DNA from 4 places in the Leisingera sp. ANG-M6 genome. Region 2 is predicted to be linked to each of the others. Evidence: riboswitches for the same ligand, from Rfam matches in the RefSeq annotation. Region 2 holds a riboswitch; each other region holds the start of a gene.
The links. Region 2 has a riboswitch for cobalamin ahead of RA24_RS12265 (TonB-dependent receptor plug domain-containing protein). Riboswitches for the same ligand answer to the same signal wherever they lie in the genome.
Positions count from the first base shown of each region.

Region 1: it holds a riboswitch for cobalamin, as region 2 does, so the genes downstream of both, RA24_RS01530 (DUF1636 family protein) here and RA24_RS12265 (TonB-dependent receptor plug domain-containing protein) in region 2, are expected to answer to the same signal.
Region 3: it holds a riboswitch for cobalamin, as region 2 does, so the genes downstream of both, RA24_RS19185 (ABC transporter substrate-binding protein) here and RA24_RS12265 (TonB-dependent receptor plug domain-containing protein) in region 2, are expected to answer to the same signal.
Region 4: it holds a riboswitch for cobalamin, as region 2 does, so the genes downstream of both, RA24_RS10955 (aromatic ring-hydroxylating oxygenase subunit alpha) here and RA24_RS12265 (TonB-dependent receptor plug domain-containing protein) in region 2, are expected to answer to the same signal.

Region 1 covers NZ_JWLG01000003.1:23,598-26,692, reverse strand. The annotation lists gene cobW (cobalamin biosynthesis protein CobW) at 2-1,036, opposite strand; gene RA24_RS01530 (DUF1636 family protein) at 1,039-1,449, opposite strand; cobalamin riboswitch at 1,547-1,756, opposite strand; gene cobO (cob(I)yrinic acid a,c-diamide adenosyltransferase) at 1,808-2,443, shown strand; gene glpD (glycerol-3-phosphate dehydrogenase) at 2,552-3,095, opposite strand, start outside.
Region 2 covers NZ_JWLG01000014.1:40,966-44,060, forward strand. The annotation lists gene cbiM (cobalt transporter CbiM) at 1-213, opposite strand, end outside; gene RA24_RS12260 (DUF4198 domain-containing protein) at 224-1,009, opposite strand; cobalamin riboswitch at 1,153-1,367, opposite strand; cobalamin riboswitch at 1,646-1,854, shown strand; gene RA24_RS12265 (TonB-dependent receptor plug domain-containing protein) at 2,015-3,095, shown strand, end outside.
Region 3 covers NZ_JWLG01000022.1:92,087-95,181, forward strand. The annotation lists gene RA24_RS19180 (chemotaxis protein CheW) at 1-1,321, shown strand, start outside; cobalamin riboswitch at 1,460-1,652, shown strand; gene RA24_RS19185 (ABC transporter substrate-binding protein) at 1,792-2,802, shown strand; gene RA24_RS19190 (FecCD family ABC transporter permease) at 2,799-3,095, shown strand, end outside.
Region 4 covers NZ_JWLG01000013.1:218,852-221,946, reverse strand. The annotation lists gene RA24_RS10960 (hybrid-cluster NAD(P)-dependent oxidoreductase) at 1-514, opposite strand, end outside; gene RA24_RS10955 (aromatic ring-hydroxylating oxygenase subunit alpha) at 519-1,754, opposite strand; cobalamin riboswitch at 1,862-2,060, opposite strand; gene RA24_RS10950 (dihydrofolate reductase family protein) at 2,317-2,868, shown strand; gene RA24_RS10945 (TetR/AcrR family transcriptional regulator) at 2,872-3,095, shown strand, end outside.

The DNA of each region.
Region 1 (3,095 bases), on a different contig from region 2:
CTTACGCCCCCAGCTCGGCGCGGATGGCCTGTTCGTCGATGTCGTCATGCTCGGCGATAACCACCAGCGCGGTTTTGCGCGGCTGCGCGCCCCAGGGCTGGTCATACTGGGCGCGCAGGCGCTCGCCCACGGCCTGAACCAGCATCCGCATCGGTTTCCCCTCCACCGCGACATAGCCTTTGACGCGCAGGATATTGCGCTCGCGGGCGAGTTTCACGATAGCATTCTGCAGCGCTTCGGGGTCGGAGACTTCGCCCATTTCGACAACGATGCTTTCAAAATCGTCATGCTCGTGGTCGTGGTGGCCGTCGTGGTGGCTGGGGCGCGCCTCCAGATCGTCTTCGGCAGCGGCATTCAGGCCCAGAATGATGCGCGGGTCGATGACGCCTTCGCTCATCGGCAGGATCGGCAGCTTGCGCGGTGCCTCGGCCTCGATCACCGCGCGGGCCTTCTCGACACCTGCGTCGCCGGCCAGATCGGCCTTGGACAGCAGCACGATGTCGGCGCAGGAGATCTGATCCTCGAACACTTCGCTGAGCGGGGTTTCGTGGTCGATGCTGTCGTCCGCCTCGCGCTGGGCCTGCACGGCGTCCAGGTCGGGGGCGAACTGGCCCTTGGCGACCGCCTCGGCATCGGCCAGCGCAATCACGCCGTCGACGGTGATGCGGGAGCGGATCGCGGGCCAGTCAAAGGCTTTCAGCAGCGGTTTGGGCAGCGCCAGGCCGGAGGTTTCGATCACGATGTGATCGGGCTTTTCGGGCAGGTCCATCAGCTGTTCGATGGTGGGGATGAAGTCATCGGCCACGGTGCAGCAGATACAGCCGTTTGCCAGCTCCATGATGTTCTCCGCTGGGCAGTTTTCATCAGCGCAGGATTTCAGGATGTCACCGTCAACGCCAGCGGTGCCGAACTCGTTCACCACAACCGCCAGGCGCTTGCCCTGCGGGTTCTGCATCAGGTGGCGGATCAGGGTGGTCTTGCCCGCACCGAGGAAGCCGGTGATGACGGTGACGGGGATCTTGTTGAGGTCGCTCATGTTTACTCCTCGGAGAAGAACTTGGCCGGCGGGATGCGGGCAACGGATTGCTTGCGGAAAGTCTGCGGGCGCTCGCGCCAGGGCACGACCCCATCGGTAGTGGCGGCATAGGCTGCGGCGCCTTCCAGAATTTCGGGGACATGCTGGTCCGGGTCGAGGTCGCCGTAGACATAGGTCCAGCGTTCTTCGCCGCCGACCAAGGCCACGGCGCAGCCGCGCTTGCAGGAGGACAGGCATTCGACGCCGCGCAGGCGAACGCCTTCGGGCATTCCGGCTTCTTCCAGGGCTGTGTGAAGGATGGCGCCGGGGCGGGCGGCCTCCGGGTCGGCGCCCTCGCGGCGGCAGGTGAGGCAAACGGTCAGCGTGACCGGTCCCTGGGTGCTGGCAGTCTTGCCTGCCATATCGTCAGCCATCAGCGCGTCTCCTGTCGCGGCAGGGCGTGCGGGATGGCCAGAAAGGAACTGTGTCGTGCCAGTCCCTCACCCGGTCGCAGAACACCCCGTCTGCCCGTTGATCTCTCTCTCGCTGGCAGGTCTCCCGGCTTGCGGATGCCAAGGCGCTCAGGCCTTGCCGGCCATCCTGCCTTCCCGGGACGTATTCCCAGTGGCATGGCGGCCTCATCCGGTCACGGTCGCGGGGGCGGCTGTGCTTGAGCCTTGGCAAGGCCTTCACATTCCCTCTTCGCCTGTTTTCACAGGAACCAGCTGAACCCCCTTGCGCTATGGCGGGCTTCTTTGTCAAGACATGGGGTCAAACAGCTGGAGAGCCCCCATGAGCGAAAAGTCTGAAACCGGCATCTCAGAGGAAGAAGCCGCCCGTCACGCCTCCAAGATGGCCAAGAAGAAGGCCGCGCGCGACCGGATGATGAAGACCAAGGAAGGCGAGAAGGGCCTAATCATCGTCCACACCGGGCCGGGCAAGGGCAAATCCTCCTCCGGCTTCGGCATGATCATGCGCTGCATTGCCCATGGGATGCCGTCCGCCGTGGTGCAGTTCATCAAGGGCGCCTGGCAGACCGGCGAGCGCACCCTGATCGAGGAGAACTTCAGCGATCTCTGCCAGTTCTATGCGATGGGCGAGGGCTTCACCTGGGAAACCCAGGACAAGGCGCGCGACATTGCCGCCGCGCAGAAGGGCTGGGAAAAGGCCAAGGAGATGATCCTGGACGAGCGCAATACCATGGTTCTGCTCGACGAGATCAACATCGCGCTGCGTTATGAGTATCTGGACCTGGAGGAGGTGCTGGAGTTCCTGGTGGAGCAGAAGCCGCCGATGACCCATGTGGTGCTGACAGGGCGCAACGCCAAGGAGGAGCTGATCGAGATCGCCGACCTAGTGACCGAGATGGGGCAGATCAAACACCCGTTCCGCGCCGGCGTGAAGGCGCAGAAGGGCGTGGAGTTTTAAGACCCTTTCAGAATGTCCTGCCCGGCGGCACGCCGGGCAGCGCCCGTCCCGCCCCCACGGGCCGGGCGCTTCGCTTCCACCCCGCCGGGCCGGGCGCCACCCTTTGAGTTATGCCGCCAACTGCGCCGCTTTGCCTTGAATATAGGCATCCACCGCGGCGCGCTGGGCTTCATCCAGCCGCAGTCCCAGCTTGGTGCGCCGCCACAGGTAGTCGTCTCCGGTCCGTACCCATTCGCGGGCAATTGCCCAGTCCAGTTCCCGCGCGGTGATCGTCGCCCCGAAGTCCTGCCCCATATCAGCGGCGGATTTGGCCTCGCCCAGCACCGCCCAGGCCTCGGTGCCATAGGCGCGGATCAGGCGGCGGGTCCAATAGGGCGAAAGGAACGGATAGTCCGCCGCGAGTTTGCCTTGCAGCTTTTCCACATCCGCCACCGCAAAATCGCCGCCGGGCAGGGCCACGCCTGCGGTCCAGTCCGCGGGCAGCTGCGGGAAAACCTCGCCGATTTTCGCCAGCGCCGCTTCGGCCAGTTTGCGGTAGGTGGTGATTTTGCCGCCGAAGACATTCAAGAGGGGCGCCTGTGCCTGATCCAGTGTCAGCACATATTCGCGGGTCGCCGCGGTGGCAGAGCTGGCGCCGTCGTCATAAAGCGGG
Region 2 (3,095 bases):
CAGCCCGGCAAGGCCATTTAGGATCAGGTGAACCGAACTGGGCCCGATCGGGACATGGATCAGGGAGGCCACAAAGAAACTGGCCGACAGAACACCCGCCGCGGGAATCCGCTCCAGCGGCAGGTTGCGCAGACCCATGGCAATACCGCCGACGGCGGCAACCGCGCCGCCGATCACAACCGGGTTCGACAGTGCGCCGTCTACGATATGCATCGGTCTACTTTCACTTCAGCTCTTCTGCGTGGATCCACAGAACAGCATCCTGGCTGAGTTCCTTGCCGTCGTGCTCGGTCGCCGGACCGGACCCGAGTGCCGCAAAGCCCCAGTAGCCTGCTTTCGGAATGCCAAAGGAAAAAACGCCGTTCTGGTCGGCGATGGCAACAATTGCGCCGCCCGGCATCTCACCCACGGTGGGATCAGTGGTTGAGAATTTTTCCAGATCCGGCTCCGACGCCATGAACTCGACTTCGATCTCGGCACCCGGAACCGGCTTGCCGTCCGCCAGAACCTGACCGGAAAAGGTGGAGCCTACGATGACGTTATAGGGCTTGTTCAGCGGCAGGATCTCGGTCGCCAGGCCAGCCGGCTGGTCCCAGTCTGTGGGCAGCGTGTTGCGGTTCAGCACGACCTTGGAGATCTGCTGGATATAGATGTCTTCACTTTCCTCGTAGTAAGGCGAAGGGACCGTCACCACGACATAGTCGCCGGACCGCTTGACCGGGACCGAGGCCTTGTAAGCCGAAGCTTCGTTTTCAGCCCCTTTGAAGGTGGCGGGTTCCAGGCGGTCCGACAGGTCGGTCTTTTCACCTTTGTGGATCATGAAAAACTCTTCCGGCTTGCCCATGTCCATCGCATGGCCGTTGGCCATCGGGTGCCAGAACACCAGGCCCATCGGCACGTCGCCGGGCTTTTCGATCAGCGCTTGTTCAGTGTAGTTCAGCTGGAAATGCGCCGAAGCGGTAACCGGCAGGGAAACGGCCAGAGCAGCGGCCAGGTAGTTCAGTTTCATTTCGTCCTCATTCGACGATACAGGCGCACCTGCAATCAGGAATGAACAACGGGGAGTAGCGGCACGGAAACGCCTGAACGGCACACGCGCCAGACGCGCACCCCGGCGTCCGGTGGAAAAGGGCAGTAACCCCGCAAGCGGAGCCTCAGTCCCCGTGTCCGGCAGGTCTCCTGACTCGCGGGTCCTGGCTCGGCTGGCCTTCCCGGGGATGTTCCCAGTGGCGTATTCAGCGTCACTCACCGCTCACAGTTGCGGGGGCAGTCACGGATTTGGTCCCTTTTGGGTACGCCGCACCGTGTTCCCTATTTCTTCCGCTGCGCATTGAAACACTCGCGGAACCGGTCACCTTGGCTGAATGGCAAACCGGAATTTCTGAGTCAAGAGAATCATGTTCTGTTCACTTGGCCGTCCGGTGCCGATGGTTTTTCTCCTGCAGTGCTGCAGGGATCAATAGGCAGGCATGTTCCTATCAGAGGAACGGGGAAACACCGCTGCCTTTCGAAGTTTTTTGTATGCGTAATCAATCATCGTCACTTGAAAAATTGGAAAGGCAAATTCGGCGATATGGATGCCAGCCCAAGGCCATTTCTACTCAGGTTGCGAATTCTCCCGCTTGACAGAATAAGTTCAGTTTGCCTAAGTCCCGACCATTCTGGTCCGGCTGGGAGACCACCCGGTTAAAAGGGAACACGGTGAGGTGTAGCCAACAGGCGCCGAATCCGTGACTGCCCCCGCAACTGTGAGCGGAGAGCAATGCTGCGGTATGCCACTGCCCCAAGGGGCGGGAAGGCGCAGCAAAGCCTCGACCCGCAAGTCAGGAGACCTGCCAGGATGATCACCCTATCGCGGTGCGGGGCGCGCCGAAGATAACGGACCTTCCGTAGTGGTGGCAGTTTTCACCGTCTGCGGGGGCATTGCCTTCCAAAGACCAAAATTATGAACATGCTGCCCGGTATGGGCAGCCGCTTGGCCTGTGCTTGCTGCGTGGGCCGGGAGGAATGGAATATGCGCAAGGCAAGCCTGTCCCTGGCCGCCGCCCTGGCCGCCGCCCCTGTAATCGCAACCGCTCAGGATGAAGAAGTCACCGATCTGGGGGAGATCATCATCTCCGGCGGCTTCACGCCGGTCGAGGCCCAGAAGTACGGCCGCTCCGTCTCGGTCCTGACCAGCGAGGAGATCGATGATCGCGGCATCACCACCGTCCAGGACGCGCTGCGTTCGGTTCCCGGCCTGATGGTGAACGGCTCCGGCGACAGCTTTACTCAGGTCCGCATCCGCGGCGCAGAAGCCAATCACACGCTGATCCTGATCGACGGCGTCGAAGCCTCGGGCGGTGACAGCGAGTACATTCTGTCCGGCCTGGACACTGCCAATATCGAGCGGATCGAAGTCCTGCGCGGCCCGCAATCGGTGTTCTACGGCTCCAACGCCTCGGCCGGTGTGATCAACATCATCACCAAGTCCGGCGGCATCGGCACGGAATACGGCGGCAGCGCGGAAGCGGGGTCCGACGGCTACCGGGCCTCGGCCCGGGTTTCGTCGCGGACCGAGCGCGGCGGTATCGCCTTCAGCTTCGCCCATGACAATGACGACGGCTATGACACCTCGGGCGATGGCGGTGAAGAAGACGGCATCCGCCGCAATACACTGCAATTGAAAGGCGACTACCTGGTCACCGACCGGCTGAAACTTGGCTTCAACTTCCGCACGTCGGATGAACGCTATGACAGCGACCGCACCTCCTTCACCGCAACGGATGCGGCCAGCTATGTCGTGGATGATCCGACGCAATTCAGTGACCGGGATGAGCAACTGGCGCAAGTCTATGCTGAACTGGACACATTGGGCGGCCGCCTGAAACACCGCCTGTCAATCGAACGCACTGACTTTGACCGGTCCTTCAATGGCGGCACCCCGACCGAGACCAAAACGGAAGCAGCAAAGTACCTGCTGAGCTTCGGCCTGGACGGGCAGTTAGCGGATCAAGCAGACCACCTTCTTAACGCGATGCTGGAATGGGAAAAGGACTCCAGCAGTTCCAACCCGGCCTTTGCGCGCGAAACCAATTCGATTGCCCTGGAATACC
Region 3 (3,095 bases), on a different contig from region 2:
GGGCATGATTGTTCCGGTGATTGATTTGCGCAGCCTGCTTGAGTTTCCGGCTATTGAGCGCGCGCAATCGCGCAAGGTTGCAATTGTCGAACATGGCGAACACTGCATTGGCCTTCTTTTCGACAGAACGGGTGAAGTCCTGAACGGAAAAGGCGTGGCGCGGGTCGATTTCCGCCCCAATGGCGACGGCATCAAGGATGTTGTTATCGACGGGGTTTTGAAATTCAATGACGGCGAAAGGCTGGTTCAGGTCCTAGACCCGCACGAACTGCTGAACCTGGAAAAACTGCCGCGGGCTGACAACGGCCCCGGACAGGAAACGGTCAAACTCAGCAGAGGCAAAAAGCTCGCCTGCGTTTCATTTCAAACCGGCCACACGACCTGCGCCATCGACCTGCGGTTTGTAAAGGAGGTCAGAACCGTTCCCAAGCTGGAACAGTCGCTGCTGGTGGGTGGCAATGTGATCGGCACTGCAAATCTGCGCGGCGTTATCCTGCCCGTCATAGATTTCCGCGGATTCATGGGAGATAGTGCAAAATTTGTGCTTGGGGCCACGATCCCCAAGGAGCGCAGAATGCTGATCATCGACACCGCAGAAGGGCCGGTCGGGCTCATGGTCTTTTCCATCGACAGCATCCTGCCCTATTTCGAGGATGAAGTGCTGCTCTTTGCCAAGCTGGCCCTGCCGCGCGGTGATCTTGTGAACGGGTGTCTGCTGGATAAGAACAACCAGATTGTCATGATGCTTGATCCGGCAAAGCTATTGCAGGAGCCAAGTTTTGTGGCTGCGGCCAAAGCCTGCCAGGAGATTTTTCCACCCGAGAAAACGGAAGAAGAGGCCGCTGAACTGGAGGCCCGCGCGGCAAGGCGCACATTTATCAAGTTCACTTTCGAAAAACGGTTCGCGCTCGACACCTCCGAAGTCAGCGAGGTGATCAACCGCCCAATTGACCTGCTCGAACCGCCGTTTTCACTGAGCTTCGTCGAAGGCATCCTGAATTTGCGGGGAGAGCTTATCACCCTGTTCAATCCACGTGTGCTGTATGGGCTGCCGCCCGGGTCCGGCCGCGATCAGAAAGTGCTGATTTTCAAGCATGACGCGCAGAAGTTTGGAATACTCGTGGACACCGTCGATGAAATAATCATCACGACGGAGAACCGCGTGGCTGAACTGAAGCCCTTGGACCAGCAGAATACCTCCAAGAGCATCGCTGAGGATGTATCCGGGTGCCTGCAGCACAAAACACCAGACGGCAGGTTCGAGTCGATTTTGATCCTGGATACGAACGCACTGGTAGACCGGTGCTTCAAGGCGGCCTAGAGCACTCAGCGCTTTCGGTTTCCGCAATTAACTGCCGCGGGTCCTGGGTCGATGCCTGCACGGAGCGTGGAGTTGCATGACTAGACCCGAAGAATTCTGCTGACCGACGAAGTTTTTCTTGCCGCAAGAGAAGTGATGCGCTACCCGCGCTTTACCGGTCCCGTAAGGGCTAAGAGGGAATCCGCGGTGCCGCCTGGCGCCAAACGGAACTGCCCCCGCAACTGTAGGCGGCGAGTGCTGTCCCATCGTGTCACTGGGCCTGAAGGGTCCGGGAAGACGGGACAGACAGTGACCCGCCAGTCAGGAGACCTGCCGGTGAAAACCGAAACACACCGGACGGGGTTGTCCGGGGAGGTTGCCGGCTAGATGCGCCGCCCGTTCCTGGCGCCGCAAGAAGGGGAAACCCTCCGCCTTGCCGGTCAATGCCCTTCACCCGTTCTCCGGTCATTGACACATGGAGATCGAAGATCATGTTTCTGCGTTCCGGCCTCATGGGCCTTTCATTCGTTGCGGCAGCTCAGGCCGCAGCAGCCAGCGAAAACTTTCCGCTGACTATTCAAAACTGCGGTGAAACCGTCACTTTCGAGGCACCGGTTGCGTCCTCCGTGACCGTTGGCCAAGCCGCAACAGAGGTACTTTATGCGCTGGGTCTGGGTGGCAAGGTGCTGGGCACCTCGGTCTGGTTCAACGATGTTCTGCCCGAGTACGCCGCACTGAACGACAAGGTTGAGCGCCTGGCCGACAATGACCCAAGCTTTGAAAGCGTTGTGGCCAAGCGCCCGGGCCTGGTGGCTGCCCAGTATGAGTGGCATATCGGTCCCGAAGGCATCGTCGCCAAGCGCGAGCAGTTTCATGATCTTGGTATCCCGACCTATGTGATGCCCGCGGACTGCGTCGGCAAGGACAACACCACCGGCGGCGACGGCACCCGGACCGAGATGTTCACCACCGACAGCCTCTATCAGGGCATTGAGGAATTGGCGGCGATCTTCGGCGAGGCAGAAAAAGGCGCTGAGCTGGTCGCCGACTACAAGGCTCGTGAGGCCGCGGCTGTGGCCAAGGCGCAAGAGGTTGCGCTGGACGACGCCTCCGCTGTGTTCTGGTTCTCCTCGCCCGAGATGGAAAGCGACCCGTTCGTGGCCGGCCAGAAGGGCGCACCGGGCTACATGATGCAGCAGCTGGGCCTGAAAAACGTCATTGAGACCGACGAGGAATGGCCGACCGTCGGTTGGGAGACCATCGCGAAAGCCAACCCGACGGTGATCGTGATTGCCCGTATGGACCGCCGCCGCTTTGCCGCTGATGACTACGAGAAGAAGCTTGAGTTCCTGCGCAATGACCCGGTCGCCAGCCAGATGGATGCGGTTAAAAACAACCGCATCGTGGTGATGGACGCCCAGGCGATGGACGCCACCATCCGCGCCATCCCGGCGCTGGAAGACTTGGCGGAAGAACTCAGCGCGATCGGCAACGGCGCATGAGTGCAGCCGCCGTACTGGCCTGGCAGGGCTTCCGGGGCGCTTGCCTTGCCCTGCCGGTGCTGGCCGCGGCGGTTCTGGCAGGCGCAATGATCGGGGAAACCTCGCTTGCGCCTGACCTTGTCTTGTCCGTTTTGGCCAACAAGCTGGCCGGGGCGGGCCTACCGGTGGACCCGGTGGATCAGGGCATCATCTGGAGCTACCGGCTGCCGCGGGCGCTGGTGGCTGCAGCCTGCGGGGCGGCGCTGGCGGTTGCGGGTGTAGTGCTGCAGGCCTTGCTGCGCAACGCGCTGGCG
Region 4 (3,095 bases), on a different contig from region 2:
GGCGCCGGGCGATGATCTCGCTGGGGCGCTTGGCGCAGTTGATGAAACAGACGTCCGGCGATTGGCCGCGGTCGAACAGGTACTGGGTCATCGACAGGCTGGGTGTGATCCCGGAGCCTGCGGAGATGAACAGGAACTTGCCGTTCGGGCGCTTGGGCAGGGTGAACACGCCCGCCGGGCCGGAGGCCTTGAGGAACATGCCCGGTTTCAGGCTGTCCAGCATCCAGCGGGTGCCGATGCTGTCTCCTTGCGCCTTCACCGTCACTGAGATCGACAAGGGCCGCGACGGCGAGGAGCTGATCGTATAGGTCCGCCAGACTGTCTCCCCCGGCACCGGCAGCTCCAGGGTCAGGAACTGGCCCGGCTGGTATTTGAACCACGCGCCCGAAGGCGCGCGGAAGCTGAAGGTGGCGGTGTTCGGCGCTTCCGGCACGACAGAGACGCATTCCAGCATCTCGTCGTCCTTCCACGCCAGGGTTTCGTCCAGCGTCTCGAAGTTTGCCTGCAGTCCCATACGCTTACTCCGCCGCGATCAGGTGGCGGCCGGTCAGCGCGCGGGTCAGATGGTCGGCGTACCAGTTGGAGAACTGGATGACGCCGCTCTCCTGCACTTCCGAATAGGGACCGGGCTCATAAGCGGGCGAGTTGATGCCGCGCTGGTTGTCCTCTACCACGATGCGGTCCTCGTCGTTGGTGGCAACCCAGACCTCGGTCAGCCGCTTCAGGTCATAGTCCTGACCTTCCACCGCGTCCTTGTGCACCAGCCACTTGGTGGTGACTTCGGTTTCGGTCGGGCTAATCGGGGTCACCCGGAACACGATGGAATGATCTGGCAGGAAGTGGTTCCAGGTGGTCGGGTAATGGAACTTCAAGAGCGTGCCGGCATCGGCAAAGGGCACCCGGCCGAGTTTCTTGGCCACTGCCGCCTTGCCGTCCATGGTATAGCTCTCGGCGCCCTCGTTCAGTGGCATCCGCGCCACCCGGTACTGGCCGCGCGCATCGATCTGGAACTGCGCCGGCACGCCCGCCGCTTCGATCCGGTCGAAATGCTTTTGCAGATGCGGCGGGGTCTCACCGCCCTCGACGCCGGTCACCGACGGATCTTCCGGGAAGGTCCGGCACAGTGACGGGTGGTTGCCGCCGCAGTGATAGCACTCGCGGTTGTTCTCCCAGACCAGCTTCCAGTTGCCGTTCTCGATGATCGAGCTTTCATAGGCGACCTTAGCGTTACCCAGGTCATGCGGCTCCAGATAGGGGCGCGCAACTGCGGCAAAAGCGTCGAAGTCCGGCGCCTCATCCGCCAGGCAGATGTAGATCAAGCCGGCCAGGTCACGGCAATGCACCGGCTTCAGCCCGTGTTTGGAGGCATCGAAGTCCGGCCCCATATCGCGCGCCCACAGCAGTGAGCCGTCCAGCTCGTAGGTCCACTGGTGGTAGGGGCAGACCAGCTTGGGCGAGTTGCCCTTCTTGGCCTTGCACACAACAGAACCGCGGTGGCGGCAGGCGTTGTGGAAGGCACGCACCTCGCCATCGGTGCCGCGCACGATGATGACGTTGTAGGCGCCGACCTGATGGGTCACGAAGTTGCCCGCCTTCGGGATCTCGCAGGCGGGAATGGCAAACAGCCATTCGCGGTAGAAGATCTGGCGCATGTCCAGATCCAGCACGCCCGGGTCGGTGTAAAACGCCTGCTCCAGGGAATAGTTTTTCTGACGGGCGACCAGTTTGGCCAGAATTTCGCTGTCGTGAAGCATCTGCTTCTCTCCTTTGCCGCATCCCCGCGGCAGGTTGGCTTGGCTGCGGGCATGGATAGAGAGATTGCAGGCCACGCGCCTGCAACCGCCCCGCCGCCGCCCGCGGTTGACGTTTTCGGGGCAAGGCTGGTTTCCGGACTGTCCCGGGGCCATTCGGCGGCGGGGCCTGGCACCTTCCCGAAGCCGTTGCTTCAGTGGTTATTGCCATGCCTTGCCCGGGGTCACCGTTGCGGGGGCAGTGCCGGAATTTCACCAGCTTCCCAATTCTCCACCCCTAGGGGCGGCACCTTGCTGAAGCGGAAAATGCCCGAATCCCGCGCCGCCGGCGGAGACAAATCCGACCCGCCAAAACCGGAAAAAGACATGCATGTTTGCCATGCCTGCAGGGACAGGGATGTCCAGAATCTCAAACCGGCATCCGCCAGCCCGTTTGCGGCAAGCGCTTATCTTTCATGCGGTTAGGCGCTGCCAGCCGCTGCAGATCGATTCGCACGCAGCGAATCTTACGCTGGCCCCTTGGAACACGAATTGCATTTAACTATATGACGTATAGTTAAATGATATGCAGGAGAATCCGATGACCACCGGCCACGTCTTCATCGCCACCAGCCTCGACGGCTTCGTGGCCCGGCAGGACCATTCGCTGGACTGGCTGCTCAAACAGCCCGACGCCGAAGATGACGATGGCGGTTTTGCCGCCTTCATGGACAGCGTAGACGGGCTGGTCATGGGGACGGGCTCATTCCGCACCGTGCTGGGGTTCGGCCAATGGCCCTACACCAAACCGGTTGTGGTCCTCAGCAACAGCCTGAGTGAACAGGACATTCCCGAAGAGCTGAAGGACAAGGTGCGCCTCAGCACCGCCGCACCCGCAGACCTTATGCAGGAGCTGCAAGAGCAAGGCTGGACCCGCGCCTATGTCGACGGCGGCCGGATGGTGCAGTCCTTCCTGCGCCAGGGGCTGATCGCCGATCTGACCATCACAACGGTTCCGATCCTGATCGGCAGCGGCATCCCCCTGTTCGGCAGCCTGGACCGGGACATCGACCTCAAGGTGGCAAGCTCCCGCATCCTGCCCACCGGCATGGTCCAGACCACGTTCCAGGTGGCCTGACCAATGCCCCCGCGCATGGGTCGCCCGCCCAAGGGCAGCCGCACCCTCAGCAAGGATGATGTGCTGCAGAAAGCCTTGGAGCTGCTTGACGAAGGTGACAGCAAGGCCCTCACGTTCAAGGCACTGGCAGCGGCGCTTGGCGTCACCCCAATGGCCGTTGCCCATCACGCCGGCACCAGGGACGAGATGATCGCATCCCTCGTCGGCATTGCGTTTGAAGGCGCGGA